DNA from 4 places in the Arthrobacter sp. GW822-FHT05G07 genome. Region 1 is predicted to be linked to each of the others. Evidence: riboswitches for the same ligand, from Rfam matches in the RefSeq annotation. Region 1 holds a riboswitch; each other region holds the start of a gene.
The links. Region 1 has a riboswitch for thiamine pyrophosphate ahead of thiC (phosphomethylpyrimidine synthase ThiC). Riboswitches for the same ligand answer to the same signal wherever they lie in the genome.
Positions count from the first base shown of each region.

Region 2: it holds a riboswitch for thiamine pyrophosphate, as region 1 does, so the genes downstream of both, AC1RJY_RS08840 (ECF transporter S component) here and thiC (phosphomethylpyrimidine synthase ThiC) in region 1, are expected to answer to the same signal.
Region 3: it holds a riboswitch for thiamine pyrophosphate, as region 1 does, so the genes downstream of both, thiO (glycine oxidase ThiO) here and thiC (phosphomethylpyrimidine synthase ThiC) in region 1, are expected to answer to the same signal.
Region 4: it holds a riboswitch for thiamine pyrophosphate, as region 1 does, so the genes downstream of both, thiD (bifunctional hydroxymethylpyrimidine kinase/phosphomethylpyrimidine kinase) here and thiC (phosphomethylpyrimidine synthase ThiC) in region 1, are expected to answer to the same signal.

Region 1 covers NZ_JBXALT010000003.1:438,134-445,473, forward strand. The annotation lists gene thiC (phosphomethylpyrimidine synthase ThiC) at 1-1,802, opposite strand, end outside; TPP riboswitch at 1,798-1,905, opposite strand; gene AC1RJY_RS07145 (amidohydrolase family protein) at 1,989-3,071, shown strand; gene AC1RJY_RS07150 (VOC family protein) at 3,151-4,023, shown strand; gene AC1RJY_RS07155 (hypothetical protein) at 4,186-4,623, shown strand; gene rpsP (30S ribosomal protein S16) at 4,859-5,278, shown strand; gene AC1RJY_RS07165 (RNA-binding protein) at 5,280-5,522, shown strand; gene rimM (ribosome maturation factor RimM) at 5,654-6,208, shown strand; gene trmD (tRNA (guanosine(37)-N1)-methyltransferase TrmD) at 6,209-7,009, shown strand; gene rplS (50S ribosomal protein L19) at 7,267-7,340, shown strand, end outside.
Region 2 covers NZ_JBXALT010000004.1:318,672-326,011, forward strand. The annotation lists gene AC1RJY_RS08830 (energy-coupling factor transporter transmembrane component T family protein) at 1-237, opposite strand, end outside; gene AC1RJY_RS08835 (ABC transporter ATP-binding protein) at 234-1,826, opposite strand; gene AC1RJY_RS08840 (ECF transporter S component) at 1,826-2,446, opposite strand; TPP riboswitch at 2,523-2,659, opposite strand; gene AC1RJY_RS08845 (NUDIX hydrolase) at 3,102-3,791, shown strand; gene AC1RJY_RS08850 (DUF4235 domain-containing protein) at 3,822-4,082, shown strand; gene mnhG (monovalent cation/H(+) antiporter subunit G) at 4,144-4,536, opposite strand; gene AC1RJY_RS08860 (MrpF/PhaF family protein) at 4,526-4,804, opposite strand; gene AC1RJY_RS08865 (Na+/H+ antiporter subunit E) at 4,801-5,367, opposite strand; gene AC1RJY_RS08870 (Na+/H+ antiporter subunit D) at 5,364-6,962, opposite strand; gene AC1RJY_RS08875 (Na(+)/H(+) antiporter subunit C) at 6,959-7,340, opposite strand, start outside.
Region 3 covers NZ_JBXALT010000003.1:83,662-91,001, reverse strand. The annotation lists gene moeB (molybdopterin-synthase adenylyltransferase MoeB) at 1-741, opposite strand, end outside; gene AC1RJY_RS05605 (TetR/AcrR family transcriptional regulator) at 748-1,482, shown strand; gene AC1RJY_RS05600 (DUF3107 domain-containing protein) at 1,533-1,757, shown strand; gene AC1RJY_RS05595 (hypothetical protein) at 1,795-2,097, shown strand; gene AC1RJY_RS05590 (4a-hydroxytetrahydrobiopterin dehydratase) at 2,162-2,515, opposite strand; gene AC1RJY_RS05585 (thiazole synthase) at 2,546-3,361, opposite strand; gene thiS (sulfur carrier protein ThiS) at 3,365-3,601, opposite strand; gene thiO (glycine oxidase ThiO) at 3,598-4,866, opposite strand; TPP riboswitch at 4,859-4,977, opposite strand; gene thiE (thiamine phosphate synthase) at 5,005-5,676, shown strand; gene AC1RJY_RS05565 (ferritin-like fold-containing protein) at 5,707-6,375, opposite strand; gene AC1RJY_RS05560 (TM2 domain-containing protein) at 6,532-7,340, shown strand, end outside.
Region 4 covers NZ_JBXALT010000005.1:63,418-70,757, reverse strand. The annotation lists gene proB (glutamate 5-kinase) at 1-1,115, opposite strand, end outside; gene obgE (GTPase ObgE) at 1,105-2,691, opposite strand; gene rpmA (50S ribosomal protein L27) at 2,847-3,110, opposite strand; gene rplU (50S ribosomal protein L21) at 3,173-3,481, opposite strand; gene thiD (bifunctional hydroxymethylpyrimidine kinase/phosphomethylpyrimidine kinase) at 3,859-5,406, opposite strand; TPP riboswitch at 5,397-5,495, opposite strand; gene AC1RJY_RS09540 (Rne/Rng family ribonuclease) at 5,658-7,340, opposite strand, start outside.

The DNA.
Region 1 (7,340 bases):
TTTCCACCTGAAGCCAGGAACTCCTCGCTCTTTTCCCGCATGCCGCTGTACATTCCAGCGATGGCCGCCTGCGATTCTGCCGAACCATACTCGTCACGGATGTCCTGGCTGATGCGCATCGAACAGAACTTGGGTCCGCACATGGAGCAGAAATGGGCGGTCTTCGCCGGTTCGGCGGGCAACGTCTCATCATGGAAGGCCTCGGCAGTCACGGGATCGAGGGACAACGCGAACTGGTCGCGCCACCGGAATTCAAACCGCGCCTTGGAAAGTGCATCATCACGTTCATGAGCCCCCGGATGTCCCTTGGCGAGGTCCGCAGCGTGCGCCGCGATCTTGTAGGTGATGACGCCCGTTTTGACGTCGTCCTTGTTGGGAAGCCCCAGATGCTCCTTCGGGGTCACATAACAGAGCATGGCCGTGCCGTAGCGTGCAATTTCCGTGGCGCCGATGGCCGAGGTGATGTGGTCATAGCCGGGGGCGATATCGGTAACTAGCGGACCCAACGTGTAGAACGGCGCACCCTTGCACAGTTCCTGCTGGCGCTCCACATTTTCACGCACCAGATGGAAGGGAATGTGCCCCGGGCCTTCCACCATGACCTGCACGTCGAACTCCCACGCCCGTTGTGTCAGCTCAGCGAGCGTATCCAGCTCGGCGAACTGCGCGGCGTCGTTCGCGTCGGCGATGGAACCGGGGCGGAGCCCGTCACCCAGGGAAAACGCGACATCGTATTTGGCGAAGATTTCGCACAACTCGTCAAAATGCGTGTACAGGAAGTTCTCCTGGTGGTGCGCCAAGCACCAGCCGGCCATGATCGAACCGCCGCGGGACACGATGCCCGTGACCCGGTTGGCGGTCAACGGCACGTACCTCAGCAGAACGCCCGCGTGGATGGTCATGTAGTCCACGCCCTGCTCGCATTGCTCGATCACGGTATCGCGGAAGATTTCCCACGTCAGCTTGTTGGCCTCGCCGTTCACTTTTTCCAGCGCCTGGTAGATAGGGACTGTTCCGATCGGAACGGGGGAGTTGCGGATGATCCATTCGCGCGTCGTGTGGATGTCATCTCCCGTAGAGAGGTCCATCACTGTGTCAGCGCCCCACTGGGCTGCCCACTGCAGCTTGTCCACCTCCTCGGCGATGGAGCTGGTGACTGCAGAGTTTCCGATGTTGGCGTTGATCTTCACGAAGAAAGCCTTGCCAATGATCATCGGCTCGGATTCGGGGTGGTTGATGTTGTTCGGGATAATCGCTCTTCCCGCGGCAACTTCGCTGCGGACAAGGTCAACATCGCAGTTTTCCCGCAACGCGACGAACTGCATTTCAGGAGTCACAACTCCCTGCTTCGCGTAGTGCATCTGCGTGACGGTCCTACCCTCGACGGCGCGGCGCGGCACAGGTTGCGCGCCCTTCCACTCCGCTGACGCTGCTCCACGCCGAACCGCGGACTTGCCGTCGTCGAGTAGGTTTCGTTCCCGACCAGAATAGGCCTCCGTGTCTCCGCGGGCTTCGATCCACGGTGCACGGAACGACTCCAACCCCACCACCGGATCGCTGCCCGGGCCTGCTGTTCGGTACACCCGCAAAGGGGGATTGGCTTGCCCGTTGGGGGAGGGCTCCAAAGCGATCTCCGTGACGGGGACTTGTATGCCGTTGTCGCGGTCTTCCAGCCACGCCAACGAGTGGGACTTCAACGATTGCGTGACGGGCTCAGGAGCGTTTTCGCTTGCGTTGATCTGGTTTTGGCCTGCGTTGATCTGATTTTGAACAGGGCTGTGCTGTGTTTCTGCGGTGCTCAAGGGAATACTCACTTCCTTCGCCGGCATTACCCGGACAGGTTCAACGGTCGCAGACTGCATCAGTCCGATCTCAGCCCCTGCAAGGGCTCCCGTGTGGTCGTAGACGAAGCTACCACAGCTCCCGGCGGGCTCCCAGTCACATGAGTACAGCAGGCTCTGGTTAGCCACCGCAGCTACGCTTTTGCCATGGCCAACATCATCGAATTCAGTGGACCCGTGCTCGTCTCGGCGGACGAAGAGCGCCGCGGGCTGTGGTCCATCGACGGCAAACTGACGTTTGAACGTCCCCTTGCCTCGCCGGACAAGGTATTGGATGGCTGGGTACTGCCGGGATTTGTTGACGCACACTGCCATATCGGACTCGGCGTTGGAGGAGCGGTTGACGAGCAGGCCACGCTTGCCCAGGCACAAGCAGACCTCGTCGCCGGGACGCTGCTGATCCGCGATTGCGGATCGCCCTCAGACACCCGCTGGGTACAGCAGCGATCGGACTTGCCCCGGTTGATCCGGTCAGGCCGGCATATCGCGCGGAGCCGACGTTACCTCCGCGGGTTGGGCCACGAGATTGAGCCCGGCGACCTCGTGGAGACCGTCCGAAAGGAAGCCCGCGACGGCGACGGCTGGGTAAAGCTGGTGGGTGACTGGATCGATCGCGGCGTTGGCGATCTCGCTGCCTCTTTCCCGGCGAAGATCGTGAGGGACGCCATTTCGGCCGCGCATGATGAAGGTGCCAGGGTCACGGCTCACTGTTTCGCCGAGGACACCATCGACGACATGCTCGATGCCAATATCGACTGCATAGAGCACGCCACCGGTCTCCTGCCGCGACACCTTCCCCGCTTGGTGGAACAGTCAGTGCCGATCGTTCCCACCTTGGTAAACATCGCTACTTTCCCGGATATAGCAGCCCAGGCCGGGCAGAAGTTTCCGGAGTACGCGGACCATATGACCCGTCTCTGGGAGGGGAGGCGTGAGCGTGTGCTTGAGGCCTTCGAGGCGGGTGTTTCCATCTATGCAGGCACCGACGCCGGCAGCGTGATCAAGCACGGCAGGATTGCCGACGAAATGAAGGAACTGCACGACGCCGGCCTGCCGCCGGCGGCGGTCCTGGACGCCGCCGCGTGGAGTGCCCGTCCATGGCTGGGAGCCGACGGCATCAGCGACGGGGCGAGTGCCGACGTCGTGCTGTGCAGTACCGATCCACGGCGCCACCTGGAGACAGTGCTCGAACTAAAGCACATCGTCCTGCGAGGCGAGATCGTACGTTAGGAATAAATTGAAGCTTCAAGTAATTTAGTAAGGTAAGCAGGGTACCGAAAGGCGGCATCCTCAAAACCGGGAGCTTCACATGACCACCACCTCCAGCCAGGATCTTCTTCCCGCCGAACTCACCATGGGCACCGTCATGCTCAAGGTCGGCGACATGAAGGTCATGAGTGACTATTACCAGCGCGCCCTGGGGCTGGACGTCGTGGCCGAGCAGGATGGCGGGCTCTATTTGGGACGCGTAGGTAAGCCCGTTGTCCATCTTGCGCCGGCGGTTGGCTTGCAGATACCGGGGCGGGGGGAGGCTGGCCTGTTCCACACAGCCATCCTGTTCCAGGATCAGCCCTCACTGGCCGCAACCATCGCCACGGCCGCTGAATATGAGCCCCGGGCGTTCGCGGGCAGCGCCGACCACCTGGTCAGCGAAGCGTTCTACTTCACTGACCCCGAAGGTAATGGAATCGAGCTTTACTACGACAAGCCGCGTGAACTCTGGCAGTGGGATGGCAAGAATGTAGTGATGGATAATGTGGCCTTGCCGCCGCAGCGCTTCCTCCAGCAGCACCTGAGCGAAGCTGCCGTAACGGGGCAGCGGGAGGCCGCTGCCGGCGTTGGACACGTGCACCTGCAGGTGGGCGACGTGGAGACTGCGCAGAAGTTCTACGTTGAGACCCTTGGCTTCGAGCGGACTGCAGGCTGGCATGGTCAGGCGCTGTTCGTTTCCGCCGGCGGCTACCACCATCACATGGCGATGAACGTTTGGAACAGTCGCGGAGCCGGACCCCGGAAGGACACGCTCGGCCTGGGTGAAGTCTTGATCGAAGTCCCCGGCAGTGAAGACGTAGCAGCGCTGGCGGATCGCCTGAAAGTTGCGGGTGTGCAGAATCATCACACCGGAGCTGAGCTTCAGTTTGAGGATCCTTGGCGGAACAAGCTGCGGGTCGCCGCCAAATAAGCCACGGCCACCTGTTAAGCCGCGGCCACCTGCTAAGCCGTGGCCACCCGCGCCTGATCCGCTGGCCCCCTCCCGCTGCATTAGGCTGGGCAGTGACGGCACGGAGCCGATATGGATTCCGTGCCGCCGCCCCGTCAGCACGAAGGAATGAGAGTACTTTCCATGGGCTTTGCCGAAATTTTTGTAGCCACCCACGATGAAGCACTCAAACGGGCAGCTGCCCTGGAGAAGGGCGCGGATGTGACCGGCCCGGCCGTCAGGATTGACGGCATTACCGACTTCGAAGTCGAACAGTTGGGCGACCTCGCAGGACAGGCTGTCCACGCCGCCGGAGCTGACTACGAGCTTGCCCTGGTTGATGTGACGAGTGACGCACTTCTGGGGGTTCCCGAAGCCATGGTGCGGGCCCTTGCTGAACTGCTGACTTATGAGAGCGAAGGCGACGCGAACGTTCTCGACGACGTCGCTGCTGCCTGGGCCGCGCAGGACGACATGCCTTTCGATGCCGCCCAGTCACGCCAGTACGTCCAACAGCTCGCTGCCCTCGCGACGGACGTGGAGAAGGCTGAGCGCACGGGCCTCTATGTGTGGTCTGAGTAACCCACCGATCCGGGTATGGCCGCACGTTCAACCCGGGGAGTGAGGAAGAACACGCCGCCCCGCGTGGCCTAAGTCGTATTTGCTCCGGGCATCTGGCACAATAGACAGGTACTCGATCGGTGCGGCCCCTCTCTCCGTGCTCGTATCTTGTCCTTCGAACCGTCAAGTATGGCCCGCCCCACGGGTGCAGAACGTCGGGTTCAACCTCGTTTCAGAAACAGGAGTGACCACAAAAGTGGCCGTAAAGATTCGCCTTAAGCGCTTCGGTAAGATGCGCGCACCGTACTACCGCATCGTCGTCATGGATGCCCGCGCCAAGCGCGATGGCCGTGCCATTGAAGAAATCGGCAAGTACCACCCCACCGAAGAGCCGTCGTACATCGAGGTCGCTTCCGAGCGCGCCCAGTACTGGCTTTCCGTTGGCGCCCAGCCGACCGAGCAGGTCGCCGCGATCCTCAAGATCACCGGTGACTGGCAGAAGTTCAAGGGCCTGCCGGGCCAGGAAGGCACCCTGAAGACCAAAGCTCCGAAGGAAGCCTTCGTAGCCCCGGAGAAGGGTTCCGTCATCATTCCGGAAGCCATCACCAAGAAGGCCAAGAAGGACGAAGCCGAAGCTCCGGCCGAGGCTGAAGCAGAGACCACCGAGGCTGAGTAAGTTGCTGGCAGAAGCGCTCGAGCACTTGGTCCGTGGGATTGTTGACAGCCCTGAGGATGTCAAGGTCAGTGCCAAGAACAATCGCCGCGGGGAATCCCTCGAGGTGCGTGTTCACCAGGAGGACCTCGGACGGGTGATCGGCCGTCAAGGACGCACCGCACGTGCATTGCGCACAGTGGTTGCAGCTTTGGCTGGTGGCGAGCAGGTCAGGGTCGACGTCGTCGACACCGACCGTCGCCGGTAACGCGCTCAGCACTACTTGTCTTAGATCCGGCCCCTTCACCGAATATGGTGGAGGGGCCGGATTGCTTTATCCACAATTTACTGTCCGTTGCTGCCCGGCAGCGCGGGCACTACAAGAATTCAGAGGAACCCATGCAGCTCCAGGTGGCCCGGATCGGCAAACCCCATGGCATCCGCGGCGAGGTGACGGTGCAGGTACTCACCGACGCACCCTCCGAGCGATTCGTCGCCGGAACCGAGTTCGTCGTGGAGCCCGCCTCCGCCGGCCCGTTGACCATCCGGAGCGCCAGGTGGAACAAGGACATCCTCCTGCTTGGCTTTGAGGAAATCGCCGACCGCAACGCTGCCGAAGTCATCCGTGGAGCGAAGCTTTTCATCGAAACCGAGGAGCTCAGCGACGAAGATGACGATGAAGGCTGGTACGAGCACGAGCTCGTTGGCTTGGAGGCCCGCGTTGGTTCACAGGTAGTGGGCAAAGTAGCAGCGCTCAGCACCCTGCCGGTCCAGGACCTGCTCACGGTGACGACAGAGGAGGGCAAAGAAATTCTCATTCCCTTCGTTGACGAAATCGTGCCGGAGGTCAATGTGGAGGGCGGGTACATCCTCATCACCCCACCATCTGGCCTGTTTGAGATCAACGACGAGAACGCCAAGGAGCCCAAGGACGGCGCCGGGGATGATGCCTGAATGAGGATCGATGTTGTCAGCATTTTTCCTGAGTACCTCGCCCCGCTGGAGCTGTCACTCATAGGCAAGGCCCGCCAGGACGGATTGTTGGAGCTCAACGTCCACGATCTTCGCACCTTCACCACGGACAAGCACCGGACAGTGGATGACACGCCGTATGGTGGTGGCGCTGGAATGGTGATGAAACCGGAACCATGGGCACAAGCCCTCGAGTCGGTTGCCGCCGCCCGCGAAAACTCCAAGCCGGTGCTGATTGTTCCCTCGCCGGCAGGGGAGAAATTCAACCAGGCCTTGGCATATGAACTCGCAGAAGAAGAGCAGCTCGTCTTCGCCTGCGGACGCTACGAAGGCATCGACGAACGCGTCATTGATTGGGCTCAGGATCACTTCAGGGTCCGGCCTGTCAGCCTCGGTGATTACGTCCTCAACGGCGGAGAAGTGGCCGTGTTGGCCATGGTCGAAGCCATTGGCCGCCTCCTTCCCGGTGTAGTCGGAAACCCCGAATCCTTGGTAGAGGAGTCCCACTCCGATGGTCTCCTGGAGTATCCCGTTTACACCAAACCGTCAGCGTGGCGAGATCACGACGTCCCGCCGATCCTCCTTAGCGGCAACCACGGCAAGATTGCACAGTGGCGGCGCCACGAGCAGTTCCGCCGGACGGCTGAGCGCAGGCCGGACCTTATGGAAGGGCTCGACGCCGGTGTGTTGAGTCGCGCGGACCGGCAGGCCCTCGCGGACCTCGGGTACGACGTCGTTGATGGCCGCCTCCGTGCCAAGCCCGGCGGCGACACCGAAAACTAAGTCCACCTCCCGCCGTCGAACGTTGCTGCAGTTGGCCTGATGGTGGCGACTATGGCAGAATTAACCCTTGTGTCTGCTGGGCTGACACCTGCCACAGGGGGAGTTCAGCCAACAGTCGGACAACCCGGCGACGCCAATCGGTGGCGGAGCCGGACACTAAGAAACTTCGGCGGAGATTTCCGGTTAGCCTTCGTGCCCCGGGCTTGTCCGCCGTAACCCAAAGTGAATGACCTGTGGCGTTCACCAGGAGTGGATTAATGCATATCCTCGATAGCGTAGATGCAGCCTCGCTGCGTAACGATGTTCCGGAGTTCCGCGCGGGCGACACCCT
Region 2 (7,340 bases), on a different contig from region 1:
CCAGCCGCCGATCGCGGCCGCGATGATCAGGGGCCAGGCCCGCCGCCATAAAAGCCTGAAAGTGAGGCCGGCCAACGGGAAGAGCGCCAGTTCAGCAATGAGTGCCGTTGAGGCCGAGACCCAGTCAATGGACAGTGCCAGCACAAGGGATATGAGGAAGACCGCTACGAACTTGGCCAGAGGGTTGGCACGGGTCAGCAGGGAGTGGTTTCCGCGAATATTCAGTGCGTCCCTCATGCTGCGCCGGCTTCCTGATGGGTGGCTCGGCCCTCCGTGATCGGGCCTAGCCGCAGTTCTGTGCCGCCGAGTACGGCACTGAATTCCTGATCGTGGGTCACGGAGACCACCGCGGTTCCAGCGTCCAGCAACTCGGAAAGGAACGACGCCAATTCTGCCCACGTGTTGGCGTCCTGGCCGAACGTGGGCTCGTCCAAGACAAGAACCTTCGGATGTGCTGCGAGCACCGTGGCCACCGAAAGCCGCCGCTTCTCCCCGCCGGACAACGTATACGGGTTGGCGTCCACAAGATGCGTCAGCCGCAACCGCTCCAACAGTTCATCCACGCGTTCCTCGCCATGGCCCAGATGCTTCGGACCGAACATGAGTTCATCCAGGACCTTGCCCGTGACGAACTGATGCTCCGGCTCCTGGAACACCGTCCCGATGCGGGCGATCAGCTGCTCCGCCTTCCACTTGTACGGGTCAATGCCCGCGCCTTCGGAAAGCTCGACGGCGGCACTCACCTTGCCGTCCACAGGCGCCAAAAGGCCGGCCAACGTGAGCGCGAACGTGGACTTGCCCGCACCGTTTGGGCCCGTAATGGTCAGTGCCTGGCCAGCTCTTACCTGCGCACTGATGCCCGTTTGCACCGGCATGGGCGGGATGGTTTTGAACCCTTTGCGCCGTGGCTTTTCACGGGAAACAGAAAGGTCCTGGGCTGCGAGGAGAAGCTGCGCGGTGTCGGGCTCATTGTGCCGCCCCCGGGTTGCCGGGACGTACCCGGGCACCCAGACGCCTGCCGACATGAGCATAGTGCGGGCCTCGGAAAGGACCTGGTCCGGAGGGCCGTCCAAGAGGACGCCGCCCGTGACCCGCCCGGCCCCTGCGGCCGTGCTGGACCCTGCGGCCGATCCCGGCTGCAGGACCACGATCCGGTCCACCAGGTCCTTCCACACAGAGACGCGGTGTTCCACCACAACCAGCGTGGCGCCGGTCTTGTCCAGGCAGCGCCCAACAGCATCCCGGACCTCGAGCACACCTGCCGGGTCCAGGTTGGCTGTTGGTTCGTCCAGAAGGATCAGGCCGGGGCGCATGGCCAAAATGCCCGCAAGCGCGAGGCGCTGCTTCTGGCCGCCGGAGAGCGCCGCCGTCGGGTGATCCAACGCCAGGCCGCCACCCGCAGCGGTACGCAACCCGACGTCGTCGAGCGCTTCATGGACGCGGGACCAGATTTCGTCCCGCGGAACTGCAAGGTTCTCCGCGCCGAAGGCGACGTCGTCGCCAACCCGCGACAAGACCACCTGCGTTTCCGGATCCTGCTGCATCAGTCCGGCACGGCCACGCTGCTCGCGGGGCGCGACGCCGTCGATCAGCAGGGAGCCGGTCTCATCCGAGTCGTCTTCCTCATCCCCCAGCACCCCGGCGAGGGCGTGCAGGAGGGTCGACTTGCCGGCGCCCGAAGGGCCCAGCAGCAGAACCAGTTCCCCCGGTTCGATCCGAAGGTCCAGGCCTTGAATGGCAGGCTGGGCCCGGCCGGCATGCCGCCATCCCCAGCCCTCGGCGGAGATGGCGGCAGGCCGGACCGTGCCGCTTTGCGTGGCGGACATCAGTTGAAGACTGGCTCCGAAGCGGCCTTGCGCGAGGCGAAGGAGCTCAGCACCCCGGTCTTGGCGAGGCCGCGCGTCGCAACCCAGGAGAGGGCGCCGGCGATGATGGCACCGGAGATCGTGGTGAAGGTGATGTAGGCCAGCTTGTCGATGGCCTCGTAGGCGATGTTCCAACCCCATGGCAGGAAGGAGTCGTTCAGGCCGCAGAAGAGGCCCGCGCCGGCGCCCGCAAGGAGCGCGGTGGGCAGGTTGAACTTCTTGTACCTGAAGGCGGCGAAGATGAGCTCGGCGCCCAGGCCCTGCAAAACGCCGGATATCAGCACCGTGGTGCCGTACTGCGAGCCCATGATGAGCTCACCGGTGGCGGCGACGGCTTCGCAGAACAGCGCAGCACCGGGCTTGCGGATAATGAGCATTCCCAGGACCGCGGGAATCATCCAGCCACCGGCAATCAAGCCTGTGAGCGGCGGATACGTCGCGTTCATGGGGATGGATACCAGTGCCGCGCCCTGGGACCATGCCCAGAAGATCACGCCGCCGGCGATGGCGATAAGAGCCGCCACAACGATGTCTACAACGCGCCAGTTATAACTGGCCTTCTTCACGTTTACCGTGGTCATTTCTGCCTCCTGAGGTTACAGGAGGGGAAAGTGCTCCCCGGATCCCGGGTCCGGCTCGCGCCGTCCGCATCCGGACACTCTGAGAAGCTCGACTCCCTTGCGCCGGTACTAACCGGATCAGGTTCGAGGGTCTGCGGCTGTCCGCACTCTCAGCGCCCTCGCGTCTCCTGCATCTCTGCAGAGTCCGACGGCGGCGCTCCCCTGTCGTTATCAAATCTGCCCTGATGGGCTGGTTCAGTTTACACCTGAGTCCGTGGCGGGCGCTGCGGTCCAGTCACAATCGGCTTCCCGTCCTTGAGGTGCCCGTTGCCACGCGCGTTGCGAGGCCCGCTCTGCACCCTTCCCCCGCGCCATTCCCTGCACACCAGGCCTAACAACGAGACGGGGGTGCGTTGCGAGGCCCGCTCTGCACCCCTCCCCCACGCCATTCCCTGCACACAAGGCCTAACAACGAGACGGGGGTGCGTTGCGAGGCCCGCTCTGCACCCTTCCCCCGCGCCATTCCCTGCACACCAGGCCTAACAACGAGACGGGGGTGCGTATTGCGAGGCCCGCTCTGCACCCTTCCCCCACGCCATTCCCTGCACACCAGGCCCCACAACAGGACCTGAGAGAATGAATCAGCAGACTTCACCGCGGCAAAGGGGCACATTTCATGACGGACATCTCCGGCTCGGGACTTACAGACACCAACGCCGTGGCGGAACCCCGCCTGGCAGCGAGCGTCATCCTGCTCCGCGACGCCTCGGACGGCCTCGAAGCCTTCGTCCAACACAGGGTGAGCACCATGGACTTTGCCGCCGGAATGGTGGTCTTCCCTGGCGGACGCGTCGATGCCGCCGATCAGAGCGGGTGGGACTACCCGGCGGAGCTGCTTCAACGCCACGCAGCCGACTGGAACCAGAGCTCCCTGAGCGCGGATCCGGGAGCAGCAGCGAAGAACGCCGGGACGGTACTCGCTGCCGCCATCCGCGAGGTTCAGGAGGAGGCCGGACTCACCATCGATGCCTCCGACCTCCGCCCGTGGGCCAACTGGATCACCCCCACGGACATGCCCAAACGCTTCGACACGTTCTTCTACGTTGCCAAGCCCTCTCCGGGAGCCACGCCGCAGCACCAAACCACGGAAGCCTGGCAATCACTGTGGATGCCGGTGGCGGACATTCTTGAAGCGGAAGCCGCAGGCACGTTGAAACTGATGCCGCCCACCTATTACCTGCTCAAAGAAATCGCCGGACTCGGAACCGTGGACGCTGTCTGGTCGGCCGAACACCCAGTCGTTCCAGTACTTGCGCCGGTTGGTTCATTGGCGGCGTTCCTCAAGGAACGGGAAAGCCGCCGCTAACGGTGTGGCCTTTAGAGCTAGGCTGGGGGCATGAACCTCTTCTTCAAGCTGATCGGTGCCGGAGTAAGCCTCGGAGCAGGATTCGTAGGCACCAAACTCGTCAATAAAGGGTGGGAAAAGGCCACTGGCAACAAACCACCCATGGGCAACGACGATATGGAAACCAGTCTGCGTTCGGCGCTGACATTCGCACTGATTTCGGCTTTTGTGAGCACGCTCATCCAGGTCCTGGCAAGCCGGGGCACGCAGCGCGCCATCGCGCGCTTCGCGAAGACCCACGACATCGTCTAGGCACCCGAACCACGAACGCCGGGATCACCTGCAGGTGACCCGGCGTTCGTTGTGGCTGCTGCTAGCGGTCGCTCCCCGGTTCCTGACCGGCGGCCGCCCTTTGGACTACGGCTTCCAACTCATCCTTGGTGAGCTTTTCGCGGTGTCCGTGCTTGGTGCGGTACGCCGAGCGGCCCACCATGTGGGCAGAGACGGGCGCCGTGAGGAGCTGGAAAATCCAGGCCACCACCAAGACAGGCCACACCCACCAGGTGCGCATCTGGAGTCCGATTGCGGCAAGCATAAGGAACAACCCCAGGACCTGCGGTTTGGTGGCTGCGTGCATGCGGCTCATGAGGTCCGGGAAGCGGAGCAAGCCGATGGCCGCGCCCAGTGACATCAGGGCACCCACCACCAGGAATACGGCGGTGACAACATCAATCACAGCGTCAAGGCCGGTGGCATCAGGACTCATTGCTTTGCTCCCTGCGTTCGGCCACGAACCTTGCAACTGTCACAGAGCCGATGAAACCGATCACTGCGAGCGCTACCAGCAGCATCAGGTTGTTCAGATGCTTGTTCAACGCCATATCGATCGCCAGGGCAGCGCCCAGGATTGCCAGCAAAACGTCTGATGCCAGAACGCGATCCAGGAGGGACGGGCCGATGGCGATGCGGATAATTGCCCCAGCGGCGGCCAAGCTGAGGATCACGGCCGTAGCTACGAGAACCGCTTCTTTCATAACGCTGCTCCTTCCATCCCGGGACGCTGTTCGGCTTTGAGGGCCTCGACTTCTTCGCGTGTACCCATGATCCGGATCAGTCCTGCTTCGATGTCTTGGGTTTCCTGACGAATCTTGTCGATGTCCGCCTCTTCGTAAATGTTGAGCGCGTGCAGATAAAGCGTGGACGTGGAGCGGTCCACCTCCACCACCAGGGATCCGGGGATCAGCGAGATAACGTGCCCGGTGGCCGTCACCATGAGGTCGGAATGGCTCCGCAAAGGAACGGCGACGACGGCGCTGCGAACCTTGGGTCCCTTGGCTACAGCCAGGTACAGCACCAGGAAGCTCGCTGCCACCACTTTGGCGAGGAACAGGAGGGCGAAAGGAATGGCGCGCAGGATGTTGAACCTGCCGCTGAGCTCCACCGGGGGGAGGTAGAAGAACTTGGCCACCAGCACGGCGATCAGTGCGCCGAACAGGAGGTTGCCCGGGCTGAAGTCCCGCCACAGCGCACCCCACACGATCACCAACCAGATGAGCAACGGCAGTTCAGTGCGGAACGAGATCGGTTTGCGGCTCATTTCGCATCACCCGTCTGTACTTCATCAGTGTGCGTTTCATCCGTCTGCGCAAGCGGCGGCACCACAACGGAATCTCCCAACACGGAGTGAATATAGGCGGAGCGGTCCAACATGATTCCAGCGGAGCCGTCAGCAACCTTGAACAACGGACCTGCGAAGACCGTCAATGCCACGCCGAACACCACCAGCCCAGCTGTTGACCCCACCATGGTCCGTGGGAGCACTCCGACGTTCCCGGGGGTTTTCAGCACGGGGTCCGGGTACTCGGCGTCCTCAGGCTTCCTCCAGAACGCCCTGTTCCACACGCGGGCGATCGCCAGCAGGGTCAGCAGGCTGGTCACCACGCCACCTACCACCAGCACGATGGCCAGCGGCGTTCCGAGTTCAACACCGGCCTGCAACAGCCCCAGCTTTCCAAGGAAGCCGGAGAACGGTGGGATGCCTGCCAGATTCATCGCAGGAACAAAGAACAGCAAGGCCAGCAGCGGTGAGAGCTTCGCCAAGCCACCCAAGCGGTCCATGGATGAGCTGCCGCCACGCCGCTCAATAAGACCCGTGACCAGGAACAAACTGGTCTGCACTGTGATGTGGTGGGCAACGTAGAAGACCGCAGCCCCGAGTCCGGCCACGGAGCTCATCGCCAAGCCAAACACCATGTAGCCGATATGGCTCACCAAGGTAAAGGACAGGAGACGTTTGATGTCACTCTGGGCCAAGGCGCCCAGAATTCCGACAATCATGGTCAGTAGCGCCACCACCATCAGTGGAACGTTGAGGGTGTCCCCGGGGAACAGGAGCGTTTCCGTGCGGACCATCGCGTAGACGCCCACTTTTGTCAGCAAGCCTGCGAACACGGCGGTGACCGGGGCGGGAGCAGTTGGATAGGAGTCCGGGAGCCAGAAGGACAGGGGGAAGACTGCTGCCTTGATCCCGAAGGCCACCAACAACATCACGTGCAGGAGGTTTTGCGTGCCTTGGTCCAGTTCGGCCAGCTTGATGGCCAAATCCGCCATGGTGATGGTTCCGGTGGCTCCGTAGATCATGGCGATGGCGATGAGGAACAGAACGGACGACACCACGGAGACCACAACGTACGTCACGCCCGCGCGGATACGTGGCCCTGTCCCGCCCAACGTCATGAGCACGTAACTTGCGGTCAGCAGGATCTCGAAGCCGACGTAAAGGTTGAAAAGGTCACCGGTGAGAAAGGCATTGGACACGCCCGCGACCAGAATCAGGTACGTGGGGTGGAAGATCGAAACCGGCGCTTCCTGGTCGCCGTCGGCCATGCCCTGCCCCGTAGCGTAGATCAACACCGCGAGGCTCACCACGGTGGAGACCACCAGCATGAGCGAGGAGAACTGGTCCACTACCAGGACCACACCCCACGGGGGCAGCCATCCGCCCAACGTGACCGATGTGGTGCCGCCGTCCCACACCGAGATCAGGAGGAGGCATTCGAGCAGGAGGGTTGCGCTGAGGATGCCAATGCTCACCGCACGCTGGGCGCTGTGGTGGCGGATCAGCAGGAACGCCAGGGCAGCACCCAGAATTGGTAGGAGGACAGCTAGCGGCGACAGGTTCGCGAGATTCACGCGCTGCCTCCTTCCTGGGTTGTTGCCGTGTTGGGGGTCTCTGTGGCATCCGGCTTTTCGCGATCCGCCGGGCTTGCGGGGGTGATCGCGAACTCCGAGGTTTCCAGCGGAACAATGGCGTCGTCCTCGGCGTCGAAGCTCGGAGTCTTGGCCACGCGCACGTCTTCGAGGTCATCCTGGATCTCGTCCTGACGAGCCAGAACCCATGTGCGGTAAATGATGCCCAACATGAAAGCCGTCACGGCGAAGGAAATGACGATCGACGTGAGGATCAGCGCCTGGGGCAAAGGATCGTTGTAGGTGTCCGGGTTCGTTTCCTTGTTGAACAGCGGTGCAAGGCCGGCGTACCCTCCCGTGCTCAGGATCAGGATGTTGGTG
Region 3 (7,340 bases), 350 kb from region 1:
GAGCGCCACACGGCCCAGCAATGAACGCCCGACGCCGGTGATCAGCTTTACGGCCTCGGTCACCATGAGCGATCCAACCGCCGCGCACAGCATGCCGAACACGCCGCCCTCACCACAGGACGGCACGGAGCCGGCGGGAGGCGCCTCAGGGTAGAGATCCCTGTACGTGGGCCCGTGTTCGGCCCAGAAGACGCTTACTTGGCCGTCGAAGCGGAAGATGGAGCCCCAAACATAGGGCTTACCGAGAATGGCAGCGGCATCATTGACGAGATAACGGGTAGCGAAGTTGTCCGCACCGTCGAGGATGAGGTCATATTTCGCAAACAACTCCAGCGCGTTGGACGCGTCGAGCCGGATGTCATGCAGGACAACGTCCACCAAGGGGTTGAGCTCGGCGATCGCGCTTCGGGCCGATTCGATCTTGGGCGAACCCACGTCCCGTACGCCATGGATGACCTGGCGCTGCAGGTTGCTGAGGTCCACCACGTCGTCATCCACAATGCCGAGCGTTCCCACGCCGGCGGCGGCCAGGTACAACAAAGCAGGCGAACCAAGTCCTCCGGCACCTATGACGAGGACTTTGGCATTTTTAAGCCTGCGTTGGCCCAGGGCGCCGATTTCGGGAATGATGAGATGCCGGGAGTACCGCTCCACCTCGGCCGGCGTGAGTTCGGCGGCCGGTTCAACGAGGGGTGGAAGGACAGCGGGCGCAGCGGAGTGGGCAGCAACTATTGAGGCCATACCTCAATGTATGCCTGCAGATGCCGCCCGGTCATATTACCCACCGGTAGAGTAGTCATAACTGCAAAGGAAAGGCGGCAGACTGTGGCTGACGGCACACGGGCAAGCGATGGGGCACCAGCCAAGCAGGAACGGGCAGGTTCTACGCGTTCACCAAGGTTGCCGCGGGATGAGCGCCGCGCACAGTTGCTGAACGCGGCATTGGAAGTTTTCGTCTCCAACGGCTTCCATGGGGCAGCCATGGACGAAATCGCAGAAGCAGCGCACGTGAGCAAACCAGTGCTGTACCAGCACTTCCCGTCCAAGCGCGAGCTCTATATGGCCCTCTTGGACAGCCACCTGGCTACCCTGACGCAGCTGATGCTCAATGCCTTGAACTCCACCACGGACAACAAGGAACGCGTCAAGGCCGTCATGCGCGCCTATTACAGGTTCATCGCGGACGACGACCAAGCCCATCGCCTGGTCTTCGAGTCGGACCTGATTAATGATCCCGACGTCAGCTCGCGTTTGGAGACTTTCAACAAGACGTTTGCGGACGCCGTGGCCCACGTCATAGCCGAAGACACCAAACTGCCCCCTCTTGAAGCGCAGCTTCTCGGGCGTGGTTTGGCCGGAATGGCGCAGGTCAGCGCGCGGTATTGGCTTGAAACGGACGGAAACCTGGACCTCGATGTGGCCAGCGATCTGATCTATCGTTTAGCTTGGCGCGGAATCAGTCGATTCCCCAAAGAGTCCTAGGCTACAAATAGAGGACTGACTTAACACTTGATTGGCTTGGAGGCCTTGCTGTGGAAGTAAAGATCGGCATTCAGAACGTTGGCCGTGAGATCGTGCTCGAATCCGCCTTGGATGCTGACGCCGTTGCCAAAATTGTGGCCGAGGCCGTCACCAAGGGCTCCGAACTCCGTCTTACTGACGAAAAAGGCCGCCAGATCATCGTTCCCGGCAACGTCCTGGGCTATGTGGAGATCGGCGCCGAGGAAGTTCGCCGCGTAGGTTTCGGCGCCCTCTAAGGTTTCCCACGTCTCGTCCGTCCGCTAAGGAGTTTTCATGCTTTCTCTCGTCGTGGTGGTTCTGGCCACCATTGCCACCGGTTTCATTGTGTGGGCCAACGACAAGCGGCACGGCAAGTACGGGATCGCGTTGCCGGCCGGCGTCTCAGCAGCTGTGGGCACGCTGAGCTGGATCGCCTTCATCAGCGCAGGTTTGGGCTACCAGCCGGGCGCAACCTGGATTCCGTGGGTCCTGCCTATTGTGCTCGGCACTGCTGCGGCGGTTGCCGTGGTGCTCTTCCTCGGCCGGACCCGGACCCAACACGACACTGCGGCGCTCACCAAGGCGCTGCGGCTTTAGAGCCTTAAGCAGTAGTGACCGTCACCTACGGGGTGACGGTCACTACTGTTTTAAGCCACTGTCACTACTGATTTAACCCACTTTGCGACGCCGGATAGCGCTCAGGCTGTGCGGTGGCACCCAAGACCGCTGCTGCTTCGCTCACCGCGGTGGCCGCGGCAATGTCACGTTTGGTCACCTGCGCGCCGGCATCGTGGGACACATAGCGAAGGAAGACCCTGTTGTAGCGCCATTCCAGATCCGGATGATGATGTTGTTCCTCGGCGAGCTGTCCGATAGCCGCAATGAGCGCAAGCGCGTCCGCCGCCGTCGAAGTTTTGTAGACGGTCACCAGGCCCTCCTGATACTTCCAGTCCGGAAGGTCTCCGAGGGCAGCATTGATGGCTGCCTCAGCCAGTTGCTCATCCTTGGCTGCCATGACCGCCCCTTCTATTTCGGAGAACCCAGGTCAGAGGAACTCTGCCCGGCCCTCCATCGCCGAGGATGCGAGCGCATGCTCCCGCCGAGGAATCCGCCCTGCCTGCTTGGCCAGCCTACCGGCGATCACAGCGTGTTTGAAGGCTTCCCCCATCTGTACCGGGTTCTGAGCCCGGGTTACAGCAGTGGCCAGCAGGACGGCGTCGCAGCCCAACTCCATGGCCAACGCGGCATCGGAGGCGGTTCCGATTCCCGCGTCGAGGACCACAGGTACGGAGGCCCGGGACACGATGAGTTCAATGTTGTGCGGGTTCAGGATGCCGAGGCCTGTTCCAATGGGTGATCCCAGGGGCATGACAGCGGTGGCACCCAGGTTTTCGAGCCTGAGCGCGAGCACGGGATCGTCATTTGTGTAGGCGAAAACCTTGAAGCCGCGGTTCACCAGTTGTTCCGTTGCATCCACCAGTTCCACGGCGTCGGGCAGGAGCGTGTGTTCGTCGGCGATGACTTCCAGCTTCACCCAATCGGTCTCCAGGGCTTCCCGTGCCAGTTCAGCAGTCATCACGGCGTCCTTGGCAGTAAAGCAGCCCGCAGTGTTGGGAAGGACCCGGATGTTGTGGTTCACCAGGAGCTGGAACAGCGATCCCGTTTCGGCTGGGGAATAGCGGCGCATGGCCACGGTGGTGAGCTCGGTCCCCGACGCCAGGAGCGCTGATCCCAGGCCATCGAGGCTCGGCGCGCCTCCGGTACCCATGATGAGCCGGGAACCGAATTCGACACCGTCGATCACCAGCGCGTCAGTGGAATGAACGTCAGTGGTGCGAACGTCAATGTTTGCTGTTGTCATGGTTCAGCCTCCTTGGACTGCTGTTACGAGTTCGAGTTCGTCTCCGTCGGCCAGCGCCGTCACGGCCCATTGGCTGCGGGGCACCACCTCGGAGTTACGTGCGACCGCGACTCCCAGCTTGCCGCCGTCGGCCGCTTGTCCGCGAGGGTCCAAGGCGCGGCCGGTGATCGCTGTGACCAGGGTGCTGACGGATGCGTCATCGGAGACTGCGTGATCGGTTCCGTTGAGTTTGATGTTCATGCTGTTTCCTTGGTGGGAGCGTGTGCTGCTGGTGTAAGAACTTGGGGAACTGAAGCGTTGCCCGCGAAGCGATCAGGCAGGAACGGAGTCCATCGAGGGTCCGTTGTGCCGCTGATGAGTTCGCCCACGATTCTGGCGGCCACGGGAGTCAGGAGCACACCGTGGCGGAAGAAACCTGTGGCGATCACCAGGCCGTCAGTGTCGCCGTGGGGACCGCTGACCCGTCCGAGCAGGGGGGCGTTGTCCGGGGTTCCAGGGCGGGCGCGGGCGGTTGCTTCAAGGAGTTCCAATTCCGCAACTGCGGGGACCAGGGCTTGGGCATCCCTCAGCAGCTGGTAGACGCCGCCGGCCGAGACCGCGTTGGAAGACGCTGACAATCCGTCTTCGCGTTGCGTCGCCCCAATCACCACGGTTCCGTCATCCCGGGGAACTATGTAGACGGGAACGCCTCGAACCATCCCCCGAACAGTGGACGTGACCAAGGGCCGGAGGTTGTCGGGGACGCGAAGCCGGAGGATGTCGCCATAGACCGGCCTCACCGGAAGGTTCAGTCCCTCAGGGAGCCCCGACAGTTGGGATGCCCCCAGCCCGTTGGCCACCACAGTCTCCGCGGCGCGGACCACGACTCCGGATTCGAGTTCCACTCCGGTGACCCGCCCGTCATCCCTCAGCACACCGCGTGCCGGGGAAGGAACGGCGAATCCGTCATCGGCCCCGGACACCCAGGAACCGTCGTCAGGTGAATGGTTTGCTAATCCAGCCAGGAGGCATGCGGCGAGCTTTCGCGGATCCACTTGGTGGTCGGCGGGAATATCGAAAGCGCAGGAAATCTGTGGGCTGAGGAGCGGCTCGCGTTGCCTCGCGTCCCGCAGGGCCAGAGGTTCAACTCCCAATCCAGCTGCGAGCTGTACGGACCTCAGGTCTGCGAGCGCCCTGCGGTCGGCTGCGTCGGCACCCACGGCGAGGGTCGGCGTCGTGCGGTATCCGCTGCCCTCTCCACCCACGTGCAGTCCGTCCACGAAGGAAGGCCACAGCCGCGAAGATTCGACCATCAATTCCAGGAGGTCTCCCTCCTGATAATGCAGTTCGCTGACGGGTGCAAGCATTCCGGCGGCGGCGAACGTTGCACCCGAGGCCGGGACGGGATCGATCAGCGCCACTGAACGGCCAAGTCGCCGGGCTTCATGAGCGATGCCAAGGCCTATGATGCCGCCGCCAATGACGGCCACGTCTGCCTGGATGGGGGTATGGCGGGGACCTGCCATTCGTTTCCTTCCCTACGCCGGTACTAGCCGGATCAGGTCAAGCGGTCGGCGCTGAAGCCCTCTCAGCCGGACAGTCATATGACGAATGTCGCGGCTCCCGCAGTACGTGCCCAGTTTAGAGGAACTACTCTGGTTTCCATGACCCAGCCTGACGCCCTCGCCTCCGCCCGCCTCTATCTGTGCACTGATGCCCGTCAACGGCAGGGCGATTTCGAAGACTTTGTGGACGCCGCATTCGCTGGAGGCGTTGACATCATCCAGCTCCGCGACAAGACTCTGGAAGCTGCCGAGGAGCTTGAATTGCTGGCCGTTTTGCGGAGCGTCGCACAACGGCACGGACGGCTTTGGGCTGTCAACGACCGGGCCGATGTTGCCAGTATTTCCGGGGCTCCTGTATTCCACATCGGTCAAAAGGACCTGCCCCTGACGGCAGCGCGAACCCTCTTGCCGAACGTGACCGGCATCGGTCTTTCCACCCACACACAGGAACAAATCGATGCGGCAGTCGCCACCTCCCAGGGCCCCCTGGGACTGGACTATTTCTGCGTGGGTCCGGTCTGGGCAACGCCTACCAAACCCGGCCGCTCGGCGGTGGGGCTGGACTTGGTCACATATGCCGCAGAAGCGGAAAAGCGTTCGGGCAATGCTGTGACACTTCCTTGGTTCGCCATTGGTGGCATCGACCTCAGCAACGTTGAACAGGTAGTGGAAGCGGGAGCCAGCCGGATCGTCGTGGTCCGTGCCATCACCGAGGCAACAGACCCGACGGCGGCAGCCAAGTCGCTGCTGCAAGCACTGGACACCGTGTAGTTTCCCGCCGAATTCAAGTGGTCTTAGCCGCTACGCGGTCAGGCCAAGGCCTGTCATCCGGCGCCCGTGTTTATCGGCGAGTTCCGTCGTTAAGCTCCTGACCGCTGCACGCGCATCCCCGCCGCCTTTCAGCAATGGTCCCAGCAGGGGGTGTTCCATGCCGACGCGCTGCGCCTGCGTCAAGGCCTCCCCCACCAAGCGGCGACCCCACAATGCAAGGCGCGAGGCCAGGCGCGGGTCGTCAGCCAAGGCCCGCCTGATCAGGACCCGAAGGACTTCCGTGGCCTGGTCAGGGGAAGCGACGCGTTCAACGAAATGCCGCGTTGTTGGGTCGAGGAACATCGATACGGCCCTGTAGAAGTCCGATGACACCGTATCGATGACGTACGCCTTCATGACAGATTCGAACCAGTCCCCCGGTTTGGTGCGCTCATGGAAATGATCGAAGGAGCGCTGGAACGGCAGCATGGCTTGTTCCGGATCGACGCCCATCTCCGACAACCGGTCATTGAGGAGCGCAAAGTTGCCGTAGGCGCCCACGGCGATCTTCGCGAACACAGACCTGTCATGGAGGGTGGGGGCATAGCGCGAATCCAGGGAGAGGCGCCCGAAAGCGGATAGCTCGCCATATGCCATGGCTCCAAGCAACTCCGCGGAGAGTTGCCCGGCAGAGGCTGCAGCGTCCGGGGAGATGCCCATGGATCAAGACTATCCCTGGTGGGCCACAACCTCCCCGGGGTCGGGTTCCTGCTTCCAGTGCCATTCCTACTAGGCTGGCTCGAAGTGAGTTGACTGCCGCATGCCCCTCATGCCGTAGGTCCTCCTCCTCGCACCCACTTCACTGAAGGATTTTCAATGAGTCACCCCAGTTACCCACCCGCGCCGCAGAACGACGCCGGAGCAGGAATTCCGCAGGTGCCTGCCGCACCCTACGCTTACGGCGGCCAGTTCCAGGGTGGGGCACAGCCGGGCTACCAGCCCGGACCGGATTCAGGCCCCTACGGAACCCCGGTGGGAGCTCCGGCGAAGTCCTTCATGACCACATGGATCCTGGCCCTGCTCCTGGGTAGCTTCGGTGTGGACCGCTTCTATCTGGGCAAGATCGGTACCGGAATCGCGAAGCTGCTCACAGCCGGCGGCTTCGGTATCTGGTCCATCGTTGACCTCATCATCACGCTGACGGGAAACGCCCGGGACAAGCAGGGCCGTCCGCTTGCGGGTTACCCGGAGAACAAGAAGAAGGCATGGATCATCACCATTGTCGTCTGGTTCGCGGGCCTGATTGTCGGAATCGTGTCCACGGTGTTGTCGTTGACCTTTGTTGCTGCTGCAGTCCAGGGTGCAGGCACCGATGCCCCGGTCCTGCCGTCGGCCTCCCAGGAGGCACCGGCACCGTCGTCGGGCACTGCCTCTGATGACGGTTCCTTAACCGTCACCATGTCCGAGGGCAACACCGTGAAAGTCAGCCTCCTGAACTCCGGTTACACCACCGAAATTCCCGGGATGTCCTACATGAAACCGACCAGGGGAGGCTTCCTCCTCTTGGAGGTTTCCTGGGAGGCCACAGCTGGAAGCAGTTACGCCTCACCCTCGAACTTCGAGGCCTTCGACGCGGACGGCGCCAAGGGCGAGGAGATCTACGTGGAGGAAGGTCTGGGAGGACT
Region 4 (7,340 bases), on a different contig from region 1:
CGGTCGTAACCGCGGCCCATGGCCTGGCCCAGCTCCTGGGTGGTGCGTCCCAGCATTCGCGGGAGTTCCTCGGAAGAGTAGTTCACCAAACCGCGCGCCACCACCGTTCCGTCGTGGGCAACCATCTCAATGGGGTCGCCGGCTTCGAAATCACCACTGATGTCCGAAATGCCCGCGGGAAGGAGTGACCTGTGCCGGTCGCGCACTGCTTTCACTGCGCCGTCGTCGAGCATTAAACGGCCATGGACGGTCGCCAGGTGCGCCAGCCAGAGGAGACGAACCGGCTTGCGATTGCCGTTCACGGCGAACCACGTTCCCACGTCCTGGCCCGCCAAGGCCGCCGCGGCATTGGCCGTTGACGTGACCAAAGCGTGGATACCCGAGCCGGCAGCAATGGACGCCGCTTCCACTTTGGTCATCATGCCGCCCGTTCCGACGCCGGCCTTGCCTGCCTTGCCAATGGTCACGTCTTCCAGGTCCTGCGGACCGCGGACCAAAGGAATTCGTTGGGCGCCTTGGGACGGCGGGCCATCGTAGAGGGCATCGACGTCGGACAGCAGCACGAGCGCGTCGGCACGAACCAAGTGTGCCACCAAGGCAGCGAGGCGATCATTGTCGCCAAAGCGGATCTCGTGCGTGGCCACGGTGTCGTTCTCGTTGACTACGGGCACCACGCCGAGATTAAGCAGCCTGTCCAACGCCCGGAAGGCGTTGGTGTGTTGCGTCCGGCGCATGAGGTCATCGGCGGTCAGCAGCACTTGGCTGACTGTCACGCCGTGTGCATTGAAAGCCTGCGTGTAGCGGGCCATCAGCAATCCCTGCCCAACGCTCGCCGCTGCCTGCTGGGTGGCCAGGTCCTTGGGTCGCTTGGCGAGACCCAAGGGGGCAAGCCCGGCAGCGATGGCGCCCGAGGACACCAGGATGATCTCCGTACCAGCATTGCGCTTTTCAGCGAGGGCATTGACCAGCCCGGTGAGGGACTTCTCGGAGATGCCACCCTTGATGCTGGTCAGCGAGGATGACCCCACTTTGACCACAATCCGCTTGGCGGTGGCCAGAGCTTGACGCTCGAGTCCTTCAGCGGTGTCCAGGGCGTCGACGGTCTTAGTCGTCATCACCGGAATCCAGGTGGCTTTCCTTCACTGCCTGGGCTCGGCGACCACTGACAGACTCAGTCCAGATGCCTGCCTTGCGTTCAGCTTCAAGCTCGGCACGCGCGGCGGCCTTGGCTTCGCGTCGTTCGATCTGCTCGTCGCGCTTCTGTGAACGCGTGGGGCGGTCGCCAATGTCCGCAACGCGGATGTCGGTCCCGCGAGGCGTCGCGAGGAGTTCGGCGCCGGCCATCATGGTGGGCTCCCAGTCGAACACCACGCCATCGTCTTCACCGATGACCACGGTGTCGCCGGGCTTGGCGCCAACCTTGAACAGTTCAGTTTCCACACCAAGCTTGGCAAGGCGGTCGGCAAGGTAGCCGATGGCTTCCTCGTTGGTGAAGTCAGTCTGCTTGACCCAGCGCACGGGCTTTTCGCCCAAGACGCGGAACAGCGGCTCGAGGTTCTTCTCCTCGCGGCGGATCTTGAAGCCGGACTCGTTGACGGCGCGCGGACGCAGGACGGGAGGTGCCACCTTGGGAGGCGCGGCCTGAACGGCGTTACGTGCTGCCTGGACGATCTCAGCCATGGCAAAGCCGAGCTGACGCAAACCTTCGTGGCTTGTTGCCGATACTTCAAATACACGGTATCCGCGGGCTTCGAGGTCCGGACGGACGAACTCGGCCATATCCTTGCCGTCGGGAAGATCCACCTTGTTGAGGACTACCAACTTGGGGCGTTCATTCAACGGCACTACTTCACCGTCAACACCGGCGTAGCTCATGTCCACGGCGTACTTCTCCAGTTCCGCCTCAATGATGGCGAGGTCGGAGAGAGGATCGCGGTCTGATTCAAGGGTTCCGCAATCAAGGACGTGAACCAGCGCAGCGCAGCGCTCTACGTGCCGCAGGAAGTTGTGGCCCAGGCCCTTTCCTTCGCTGGCGCCTTCGATCAGGCCGGGGACATCGGCAATGGTGAAGCGGACGTCGCCGGCCTGCACCACGCCAAGGTTGGGAATGAGCGTGGTGAAGGGGTAGTCGGCAATCTTGGGCCGGGCAGCAGACATGGCTGCGATGAGGCTGGACTTACCGGCGGACGGGAAACCAACCAATGCGATATCTGCGATGGACTTCAGTTCCAGGACGATGTCACTGGATTCACCTTCGATGCCCAGCAGGGCAAAGCCCGGAGCCCGACGCTTCTGCGATGAAAGGGATGCGTTGCCGAGGCCGCCCTGGCCGCCTGCGGCTGCAATGTACTCAGTACCCTCGCCAACGAGGTCAGCCAGGACTTCGCCGTCCTTGGTCTTGACCACGGTGCCATCAGGCACGGGAAGAATCAGGGTCTCGCCGTTCTTGCCGCCGCGCCAGTCGCCCATGCCGGGGCCGCCGTTGGTGGCGTGGCGGTGGGGAGCGTGATGGTAATCAAGCAGCGTGGTGGTCTGGGCGGACACGCGAAGGATGACATCGCCGCCGTTGCCGCCGTTGCCGCCGTCGGGGCCGCCGAGCGGCTTGAACTTTTCCCGCTTTACGGAGACACAGCCGTGGCCGCCGGTTCCGCCGGATACGTGCAGGACTACCCGGTCTACAAAGCTCGCCACGTGGATCTCCTCAGTTGCTGTCTTACAGCGTTTGTTGCTGTTGCCAGCGCTGTTGCAAAAACCAGTGCGCCTGAGGCGCCCTAGTCGATTGTAATGCGGTTAAAAGAACGGTGGAGCGGGCCACTTGGCCCGCTCCACCGGTTCAGAACTTGTTGTTACTCTGCAGCTGCAGCAGCAACGATGTTCACTACGCGACGGCCGCGGCGAGTACCAAACTCAACCGCACCGGCCTGAAGAGCGAACAGGGTGTCGTCGCCACCGCGACCTACGCCTGCACCGGGGTGGAAGTGGGTTCCACGCTGGCGAACGATGATTTCGCCGGCGGAAACTACCTGACCACCGAAGCGCTTGACGCCCAGGTACTGTGCGTTGGAGTCACGACCGTTGCGAGTGGAACTCGCGCCTTTTTTGTGTGCCATGTGAAATGCCTGCCTCTAAATTTCTGGGGAAACTGAAAAACCTGAACAGCGGGTAACGGAAGTTACGCGATGCTGGTGATCTTGATCTTGGTCAGTTCCTGACGGTGACCCTGACGCTTCCGGTAGCCGGTCTTGTTCTTGAACTTCTGGATGACGATCTTCGGACCACGGAGGTCCTCGAGGATCTCAGCCGTGACCTTGACGTTGGCCAGTTCCGCAGCTGCGGAGGTGACCTTCTCGCCGTCAACCAGGAGCAATGCGGGCAGCTCAAGCGTGCTACCGGCTCCACCGGGGACGCGGTTCAGCGTTACGTAGTCTCCAACGGAAACTTTTTCTTGGCGGCCGCCTGCGCGGACAATCGCGTACACCACTTGGGTACTCACTTCTCTCGACGTTTATTACAAAATTTGCGTGCGGAACCTTCAACCGGAATCAGGCCTGGTTCGCGCTGTGCCTCAACGCCGTGGACTTCTGATCGAAGTCCGCGAGTCATCCCATGAACAATTCCAAGGGGCATAACCCAAGTGTTGGCGTAAGCACCGAAGATCAAGATTACGCTAGTTTGACCTTCAGCTGCAAATGAGGCCGGGTCCGGAGGCTACCTCGTGACTTGCGTCACGAGTTGTAACGGACTCTCCCGGCACCGTGCCCATACAGCCTACAGGTTTTCGGCGAGATTAACGCGATTCAGGCAACGACGCGCTGACGTGTCTCCGCAGTTGCCCGCAAATGCATCCGTGGTAGCGGGCTAGCCGCGGCCGATGGAAGGCTGCGCAAACAACCGCGGAGCATCAAAAAACGCCGTCTCATAACGGCAGGACTGGATGAAAGCGTCCATCATGGCGGCCCGCTCCATCTCCGAACCCGCAATGGCCGCAGCATCCGTGAAATTGATCGCTTTCCGGGTTGCGGCAGCGAAGTCCTCGTCGGCGTAGGTCTTCAGCCACTCGGCATAGGCGTGATCTGCGGGGGCTCCGGCGTCTACATACGATGCATGAAGCTGCCGACCCACCTCCGCGTACAACCAGTAACAGGGCAGGATCGCCGCGAGCACCACCGCGTAGCTGCCGGAAGCCGACTTTGCCAGTAGATGATCCACATAGGACTTGGTGACCGGGCCGGTGGCCGTGGAGGCCTCCCTGGTGCTCAGCCAGTTCCTGTGCAGCTCCGATTCAACTTCCAGGCACTGCTGTGATGCCTTGGCCCAGAACAACTGCTCTTCCTCCGTGGGGGCCAGGGCCCCCGCACGCGCCAACACCCTGGAGTACCCATTGAGGTAGATCGCATCTTGGGCGAGGTAGTAGTTGAAGTCACGTTCCGGGAGTTCGCCCGATTGAAGTCCTTGAATGAACGGAAGCCCGTAAATGGATTCGAGCTCTGGACCGGCTTCCTTCCACAAGGTCGCAGCGAAGGCGCCCGGCTTGGATGCCTGCTGGAGGTGGTGGAAGTGATGCACGGGCCCGTTCCCCTGCCCCACCTCGAGGGCCTCAGAGGTTGTCAAAGCCCCCAGTAACCAAGACTTCGCTTCCTGCAGTGAAACTTCCCAGTCACCCGTGCGTGCCTGGACTGTAGCCAAGGCGGACGACAAGGAGCACCCGGTTCCGTGGCTGTTCCGCGTTTCGACCCGGGGACCTGTTATCTCGATCACGTCCCGTGACAGCATCCCACTGGTGTTCACCAGTGCATCAGGACATACCGGACCAGGCAGGTGGCCACCCTTGACCAGGACCGTGTTTCCGTACTCCGCTGCCAGCCGTTTGCCTTGGTCCAGCGCCGATTCCCATTCTGTTGCCTCCGGCTCCCCCAGCAACATGGCAAGTTCCGGAAGGTTCGGGGTGATCAGGTCGGCCAGAGGCAGCAGCGAACGCAAAGCCTTCTCCGCTGACTCGCGCAGGAGCCGGTCGCCACTGGTGGCCACCATCACCGGGTCCAGGACCACGACGGCGGGACGCACCTCTTCAATCCAGCCGCGGACCTCGTCTATGACGGTCGCATCGCCGAGCATTCCGATCTTGACGGCATCAATGGTGATGTCGCTGCTGATGGCGTCCAGTTGCTGTCGGAGGAACTGCGCGGGAGGGACATGGACGGCGATGACCCCCATGGTGTTTTGTGCGGTGAGAGCCGTGATGGCAGCCATTCCGTAACCGCCGAGTGCTGCGATGCTCTTCAGGTCCGCCTGAATTCCCGCGCCGCCGGAAGGGTCCGAGCCGGCAATACTCAGTACGCGTGGGGTTGCCCGGCCCGAGTTCGGAGCGTCGAGTGGGTACACAGCTGAATATGGTGATGCAGTCATGAGGACATCCCTTCGCCGGTGCTAACCGGACAGGTTCAACGGGTCTGGATCTCAGCCTGGCCCAACGCCCGGCACCCCGTGTCAGTCCCCAAGCCTAGCCGGGAAGCGACGTGGCGCGGGAACCGGACCACGTCGCGACCGGGATGTGACCACGGATGCATGGAATGCGTGGCCTGCGCGGACAAGAAAGGCCCTGCACAGTCCGCCGTTGGCAGATTGTGCAGGGCCCTCTCAGCTGTTGCTGTCCGGATTTAGAGCTCGGAGGCAGGAACTCCAACTCCGAGGATGATGGGCTCGTCGGTTGATGCCTTCTTGGCTTGTTCCGCGGGCACCTTGGCCTCATGGGCCGAGCCTCGGGGGGCCGAGGCCGTCACCTCATGGTGCTCGACGCTGGTTTCATTGGCCGCGCCTTGGGCCCGGCTGGCACTCCGGTTGCGGCGGCCACGACGACTACTCGTAGCCTGAACAGCCTCGGGAGCTTTTTCGGCACGGGCCGGCACATCAGCCTTCGGGGCATCAGCAGGCTCCGGCACGACCACCGGCGCGGCTTCTTCCGCAGGTGCCGGAGCAGCGCCGAGGTGCGAGAACGCCTCGGCCAGGAGGTCCAGGCTCATGGCAGGCTTGGCGGCCTGCGGTTCCTCGTGGTGCTCAACGAACGGCAGTGCTACTTCTTCGCCGCCGAAACGCAGGACGGGAGTAGACCTTGCTTCCTGGACTGCTGCTTCCCTTTTTTCTGCTTCGCGGGCAGTTGCTCCGGCTTCGCCGCTGGCGGCGGTACCGGATGCGGGGCTAACGGCCGGCTCGTGGCCCGCCGCCCTTGCCTGCTCCTCTGCGCGGTGAACTTCGTCGTCGTGCAGGTGGGCGGCGTGCGCTGCAGCGGCAATCGTCGCCAGGGCAGCCCGGGTTGCCTCAGCCTTGGCTTGCCGGGCGGGATCCTGTGCTTCGACCGGAGCCGAAGGTGCAGCCGGGGCGGACGTCGTCGTATGGACCTGCGCGGGGGCTTCGGCGATGGCCTGTCCCCCACCCTTGCCGCGGCGGCGCTTGCGTTCCGTCCGCGCTGCAGGCTGCTGTGCCTCGGCGTGCGGGCGGTGGTGCTCGGCGGCAACCACGTTGGCGCGGCGGTGTTCAACGGGCTCGTCGTGGGTGACAACGCCCCTGCCGGCGCAATGCTCGCACTGCTCACCGAAGACCTCAAGGAGGCCGGTACCCATACGCTTGCGTGTCATCTGGACCAAGCCCAGCGACGTCACTTCGGCCACCTGGTGCTTGGTACGGTCGCGGCCAAGGCACTCGACCATGCGTCGCAGGACGAGATCGCGGTTGGATTCCAGGACCATGTCGATGAAGTCGATGACGATAATGCCGCCGATGTCGCGCAGACGGAGCTGGCGAACCACTTCCTCAGCCGCTTCAAGGTTGTTCTTGGTCACCGTTTCTTCGAGGTTTCCGCCGCTGCCGGTGAACTTACCGGTGTTGACGTCCACCACGGTCATGGCCTCGGTGCGGTCGATGACCAACGAACCACCGGACGGCAGGAAGACCTTACGCTCCAGCGCCTTGTGGATCTGCTCGTCGATGCGCCAGGCAGCGAAAATGTCCTGGTCCTTGGTCCACTTTTCAAGGCGGCCCACCAGATCAGGGGCAACGTACGTGACGTAGGCCTCGATGGTGTCCCAGGCGTCGTCACCGGAGACGATCAGCTTGGAGAAGTCCTCATTGAAGACGTCACGGACCACCTTGATGGTGAGGTCGGGTTCGCCGTAAAGCAGTTCAGGGGCCAGGACCTTGGTGGACGAGGCCTGTCCTTCGATGCCTTCCCACTGGGCGCGCAGACGGTTGATGTCGTGCGTCAGCTCTTCCTCCGACGCCCCCTCAGCGGCTGTGCGGACAATGACACCGGCGTTTTCCGGCAAGCGGTCCTTCAGGATGCGCTT